Regions from separate parts of the Peptoniphilus rhinitidis 1-13 genome, predicted to be linked through region 2. Evidence: a T-box and tRNA genes for the amino acid it is inferred to sense, from the RefSeq annotation. Region 2 holds a T-box; the other holds one or more tRNA genes.

Region 1 (3,425 bases), on a different contig from region 2:
ATTACAAAGCTTGATGATATGTTTGAAATAAGGGGATAATATGGATGTATTAAAATATCAAATACCAAATGATCCTAAATATTTTTCTACTGTAAGATTAATGCTTTCAGGAATTCTAAATATTTTAAATAGAAATATAGAAGAAATAGAAGATTTAAAAATGGCAGTTACAGAGAGTTTGAATATTGCACATAATTTAACTGAACTTGATTATATAGACTTGATTTTTGAAATAGAAAACGAAAAAAATATAAAGATTTATGTAAGTAAAATTGAAGAGGAAAAATTAGAATCATCTGAAAAATTATCTCTTGCAAAAACTATTATTGATTGTCTAGTAGACGAAAGTTATTTTGAAGGGAATAAATTTATTTTATCAAAAAAATTGTAAGGATCTGTTATGAACTTAAAAGAATATAATAACTTAGATAGAAGACTCACTAAAGAAGAAAGAAAAGAACTTTTTAAAGAATATCACAAAACTGGAGATCAAGATATAAGAGATATTTTAATTGAAGAGCATCTTTATATTGCAGAAATACTATCTAAAAAGTATACAGGTAGAGGAATAGATTATGATGATATATACCAAGTTGCATCTATTGGACTTATTTATGCTATAGAGAGATATGATCCGGATAAAGGATTCGAATTTTCTTCCTTTGCCACTCCAACTATTATTGGAGAAATAAAAAAATATTTTAGGGATAATGGTTGGACAATTAGAGTTCCAAGAAGAATTCAAGAATTATCTAAAAAAATTGCAAATGCAACTGTAACTCTCTCTCAAAAATATCAAAAGACTCCTACCATAGATGAAATTGCAGAATTTTTAAATTCAACTCCTGAAGAGATAATGGAATCCATGGAAGCATCAAAAGTTTACACTCCACAATCACTTGATGTTACTTATGAGGCAGGAGATGAAAATGAAGTAAGTCTATCTGATTTAGTAGGAGCAGATGAAAAATATTTTGATAAAATAGAATCAAATGATTTTTTCAAAAGAGCTATGGAAAATTTAGATGAAGTTGAAAAAACAATTCTAATTGATAGATATTTCAACAAAAAGACTCAAGTTGTCATTGCAGAGGAATTAAATATTTCTCAGATGACAGTTTCAAGAATGGAGAAAAAAGTTTTAGAAAAGATGAAAAAAGAACTTACTAAAACTATGGAGGTATAATGAATAGAAATAGGTACTTAGTTATTCTTTTAAAACTAGTAAATATTTTTGAAATTATAGTTTCAATTTTATTAATAGCAGGAGTTATAATTTCAATTCCAGATATTTTAAAATATTACTTTAAAATACTTACAAGTGATGCAACACTATCTTATGAAATATTTCAAAATTTTCTTTCTCATGTGCTTTTACTTGTGATAGCAATAGAATTTGTGGTTTTGATGATAGCACATACTGATACTAATATTCTTCACTTGATTTTACTTGTTATCTCAAGGAAAATGCTAGTTTATTCTGACACTATGCTCGATCTTTTATTTGCTACTACCGCAATTGCGATTTTATTTGCAGTTAGAAAATATTTACTTACTGGAGCAAGAATTGAAAATGAAAAAAATAAATACAATGAATTTTCTGCAACTACAACTATTAAGAGATTAAATTCAAAATATGGATTTGAAATTGATCCAAAAGATTCCAAAACAATTGGAGGATATGTATATGCTCTTCTTGTAAAAAATGCAGAGGAACCTGAAATTGGAGTTATAGTCGATGATGGAAAGTGTATTTATCAAATAATGAGTATGTCATCTGGTGGAGTCATAGAAACAGTTTCAATTGAAAAAATTGATAAAAATTAATAAAATAATAAAAATAAATAAAAAAGTGTTGGAAAAAAAACCAACACTTTTTTTGGAGCTGATAGGCGGGATCGAACCGCCGACCTATTGATTACGAATCAATTGCTCTACCAACTGAGCCATATCAGCAAATAATTTAAAACAATTATAACACTAATATAACACTAATGAAAAGAAATTAAAATTTAAAAATAAATAAGGTGATAATTTGAAATATATAATGGCATTTGATGCAGGAACTACATCTGCTAGGACAATAATTTTTGATAAAAAGGGAAATCCCATATCTGTTGCACAAAAAGATTTAATTAAACATTTTCCAAAACCTGGATATGTGGAAGAAGAACCAGAAGATATTTGGTCAAAACAAATAGGTACTGCAGTTGAAGCAATGTCAAAAAAGGAAATAGATCCAAAAGATATTTGTGCAATTGGAATTACAAATCAAAGAGAAACTACAATTGTGTGGAATAAAAAAACAATGGAGCCTATTTATAATGCCATAGTTTGGCAATGTAAGAGAACTTCAAAATATTGTGAAGAATTAAAAGAAAAAGGTTTGGAAGAAAAAATAAGAGAAAAGACTGGTCTTGTAATTGACCCTTATTTTTCTGCGACAAAAATAAAATGGATACTTGATAATGTTGAAGGTGCAAGAGAGATGGCTAATCGAGATGAACTTCTCTTTGGAACAGTGGAAACCTATTTGATTTATAAATTGACAGATGGAGAAGTACATATAACAGATTATACAAATGCATCGAGAACACTTCTATTTAATATAAAAGAAAAAAAGTGGGATAATGAATTATTAGAACTTTTTGATATACCAAGGTCAATGCTGCCAGAGATAAAAGATTCTAGCGAAGTTTATGGTAAATCAAAATCAAAATATTTAGGTTGTGAAATTCCTATTGCATCGGCAATAGGTGATCAGCAGTCATCACTTTTTGGAACAGCTTCCTTTGAAAAAGGAATGGCAAAATCTACTTTTGGAACAGGAGCTTTTGTTTTAATGAACACAGGCGATGAGCTTATTCGTTCTCAAAATGGACTTGTTTCTACAATTGCATGGGCAATAGATGGAGAAATTAAGTATGCACTAGAAGGTTCAATTTTTGAAGCAGGATCTTGCATAGATTTTTTGCGTGACAATCTTAGAATAATTGATCAGGCAGATGATTCTGAATATATGGCAGGAAAAGTAGAAGATACAAATGATTGTTATTTTATACCGGCATTTACAGGACTTGGAGCACCTTATTGGGATCAATACGCAAGGGGAAGTATAGTTGGATTAAGTGGATCTGTAAACAAATATCATGTTGTGCGTGCAGCACTTGAGTCTATTGCTTATTTAAGTTGTGACGTTATAAATGCAATGCAAGAAGATGCAAATACAAAAATAAAATCTCTAAAAGTTGATGGTGGAGTGAGCAAAAATAATTTTCTTATGAGTTTTTTATCTAGTATAGTAAATGTTGAAGTCGCAAGACCAAAAGTAATTGAGTTAACAGCTCTTGGTGCTTGTTATATGGCTGGACTTGCAGTTGGATTTTGGGAAAATATTGACGAAATAAGAGAAAATAATGAAATAG
Region 2 (3,425 bases):
CTCTGTGAAGCATCACTGGTCTTTGTCTTTCTCCATCTTCGTCTACATAAGTTAAGTTGAAGTTTTCTGGAAGTTGGAAGTCAAGTTGAATTGTACCACATTGCCAAGTTCTTCCTATTGCATCTTCTAAGTGAAAGTCAATCTTTGGACCATAAAATGCTCCATCGCCTTCATTAATTGTATATGGCAAATTCTTTTCTTCTAATGCTTCTTTAAGTGACTTTTCAGCCAAATTCCATGATTCAAGGTCCCCCATGTAATCATCTGGTCTTGTTGAAAGTTCAATTGTGTACTTAAATCCAAAAGTGCTATATAAATAATCGGCAAGGTCAATCATCTTAAACACTTCATCTTTTATTTGTGATGGTAAACAATATACATGGGCATCATCTTGAGTAAATGTTCTTACTCTAAATAGACCATGAAGTGCTCCAGAAAGTTCGTGTCTGTGAACTATCCCATATTCTGCAAGTCTTATTGGAAGATCTCTGTAAGAGTGATTATTTGAATTGTAAACTAAAATTGATCCAGGGCAGTTCATTGGTTTTACTGCGTAATCTGCATCGTCAATCTTTGTAAAGTACATATTGTCTTTGTAGTGATCCCAGTGACCTGATCTGTGCCACAAATCTTCATTCAAAATAATTGGAGTTAAAATTTCTCCATATCCATTTTCTTCGAGAACATCTCTCCACCAATTTAATAAAGTGTTTCTTAAAATCATTCCATTTGGGTGAAAGAATGGGAATCCAGGTCCTTCTTCGTGCATACTAAATAGATCTAGCTCTTTTCCAAGCTTTCTGTGATCTCTCTTTTCAGCCTCTTCACGTCTTTCAATATATTCATCTAATTGTTTTTGTTTTTCAAAAGCTATTCCATAAATTCTTTGAAGCATTTTTTTATTTGAGTCGCCTCTCCAATATGCTCCCGCAATTGAAAGAAGTTTTATTGCCTTTATTTTTTTAGTTGATAGAAGATGTGGTCCCTTGCAAAGATCGACAAAATCTCCAATTTTATACATTGTAATCTTTTCATCTTCTTTTAAATCTTCAATTAACTCAACTTTATAATCTTGATTTTTTTCTTTGAAATAATTAATTGCTTCTTCTCTTGAAACTTCTATCTTTTCTACTGGAAGGTCTTTCTTAGCAATTTCTTTCATTTTATCTTCTATTGCCTTTAGATCTTCTTCAACAAATCTGTGATCTAAATCTAAATCGTAATAAAATCCTGTTTCAGTTGAAGGTCCAATGGCAAATTTTGCTTCTGGGTAAAGTTCTTGGATGGCATAAGCCATAATGTGAGATGCAGTGTGCCATAAAATTCTTTTTCCTTCATTGTCTTCAAATTTTACAACTTTAAAGTCGCTATCTTCATAAACTTCATCTTCTAGTCCTAAAATTTCTCCATTTACAACTGCTCCAAGAGAATCTCTTAATAATCCTTTAGAAATATCTCCTGTAATTTGTGACACTTTAACTCCACTTTCGTATTCTTTTCGTGATCCATCTGGATATTTAATAATCATTTTCTTCCTCCTAAAATTAAAAAAATAAAATAAAAAAGCCATCATCCCAAAGGACGATGACCGTGGTTCCACCTTAATTAAACTCAAGGGATTTAACGCATCCATACGCCATAGTTTGCTATGGGACTCCAAGTTAGTTTTCAAAAATATAAAATTAGAAATTTGCAGCGACCATTTCCTCTCTTAAAATTTTATAAATTTTACTCTTCTTATCAAAGCCATTTTTTAAAATTGCTATTATAATATCATAAAGTTTTTATATCTTCAAGAATATTTTGAAAGAATTTATCATTTCTCTCGCCTTTTTATATTACCCAAGCTAAATTTTTTAAAACACGATCTTTCTTTTTTTTGATATAATTTATGAAGAAAAAATTATTTGGAGGCAAGTATGAAAAATAAGTTAAAATATTTTATCATTGCTCTTATCATTATGGGATCTATTCCTATTCTACCTGTCTTTGAAGATGATTTTTTTGGATTCTTTGCCTTTATAAATTTTTATGGGCTTAGCCCCTTTGTCTTGCCCCTTTTAATTTCTCTGCCCTTCATATACAAAAATAAAAGTTTTTATTTTTTATATTTTTCCTTATCCCAATCCTCTACAACAACTTTTTTATCTTCTATTTTTTTAAAGTTGTGGACTACTCCTTCACTTCAATTATATTTTTTGTACTTGGCCTGGTCTTGTCCCTTTACTTATTAAAGGGAAAGAAAAAAACTCCCTAAGAGGAGTTTAAACTATTTTATAAAATAATCCTTTGAGGAGATGTAAAAGTAAAATGGACTACAAAACCCAAATTAAAATGTTCAAGCATTTAATTCCTATTGGTGAGAGAGATTCAAAAGACCTTATAGATTATCTCAAAAATAAATTTGATGTTGTTGAAATTAATTTTTCAGAACTACCTCCTTACAAGAGAGATATGCTTAGTGAAAATGCAAAATATTACGTAGGAAATGTTAAGTTAAATGTTGAGATAAAAGAAATGTCCTTTCGTCTCTTTAAAATTATAGAAAATGAAAAAAGTATAGAATATGTAGATCCACATGAAGCTGAACATGGTAATTTCCTTTTTTTTATACTTGAAGAAAAGACTAAATATATGTCTACAAATAGTGGTAGACTTCTAACAGAGATGACTTATGTTTCTGGGGTTTCTAAAGAATCTTACCTTGAAGAAGATTTAGTTTTTAAAGATTTGCTTTTTAAGTTAATGTTTGATTATATCGATGACAATAAATTTTTATATAAAAAAATTCTTCAAAACAAAGTAAATAGATAGTATATGTTTATAAATATCCTAATAATTATATTATAAATAAAAGATGTATTAAAAGAAGGGAATTAACCCTTCTACATACCATCTTTTATATTTGTCACTTTTACAAAGGTCTTAAATAAAATAAATAGAACCAAAGTCTTCTATTGGGTCTTTCGATAAAATTTCAATTTCATAATTATATTTTTTTATTATTTTTAAAATTTCTTCATGGGATGAGTGATGAGAAAAATCTCCTGTGAAGAAAATTTTTTTGCCCAAGACTCCACTCGCCCCACCAATAAAACCATAATTAAAATTTCCTAATCTTATATCACCATGATTTATTTTATAAATTGGAACAAAATCTTTTAGACTTTCATAAATTCCTCCATCACTTGTGATTATAAAATCATCTGTCACAAGAGATGAACATTTTGCATAGCCCTGCTTAATATTTATCATTTCGTATCCATAATTTTTGTAGTAATCTAAAAGAACTTCATCTGTGTACTTCAAATTGTGGATAAAATAATTTTTAAATCTAAAGGCATTTAGTGGAATGTCAAGAGGATACTTTGCCCCTAGTTTTGATTTTGATGGGATAATATTTTTATCTAAAAAAATTTTTTTGT

What was found. The T-box of region 2 lies ahead of thrS (threonine--tRNA ligase). A T-box ahead of a tRNA ligase gene usually reads a tRNA of that ligase, here a tRNA-Thr.
Region 1: it has a tRNA-Thr gene. The T-box ahead of thrS (threonine--tRNA ligase) is inferred to sense a tRNA for this amino acid. The anticodon was not compared.

The regions. Positions count from the first base shown of each region.
Region 1 is NZ_BAEW01000005.1:106,446-109,870, forward strand. It holds gene RH95_RS04995 (STAS domain-containing protein) at 1-39, shown strand, start outside; gene RH95_RS05000 (ATP-binding protein) at 41-391, shown strand; gene RH95_RS05005 (SigB/SigF/SigG family RNA polymerase sigma factor) at 401-1,186, shown strand; gene RH95_RS05010 (HlyC/CorC family transporter associated domain-containing protein) at 1,186-1,827, shown strand; tRNA gene RH95_RS05015 (tRNA-Thr) at 1,881-1,956, opposite strand; gene glpK (glycerol kinase GlpK) at 2,036-3,425, shown strand, end outside.
Region 2 is NZ_BAEW01000003.1:22,479-25,903, forward strand. It holds gene thrS (threonine--tRNA ligase) at 1-1,528, opposite strand, end outside; T-box leader at 1,575-1,753, opposite strand; gene RH95_RS02890 (hypothetical protein) at 1,920-2,234, shown strand; gene RH95_RS02895 (hypothetical protein) at 2,311-2,814, shown strand; gene RH95_RS02900 (DUF6873 family GME fold protein) at 2,926-3,425, opposite strand, start outside.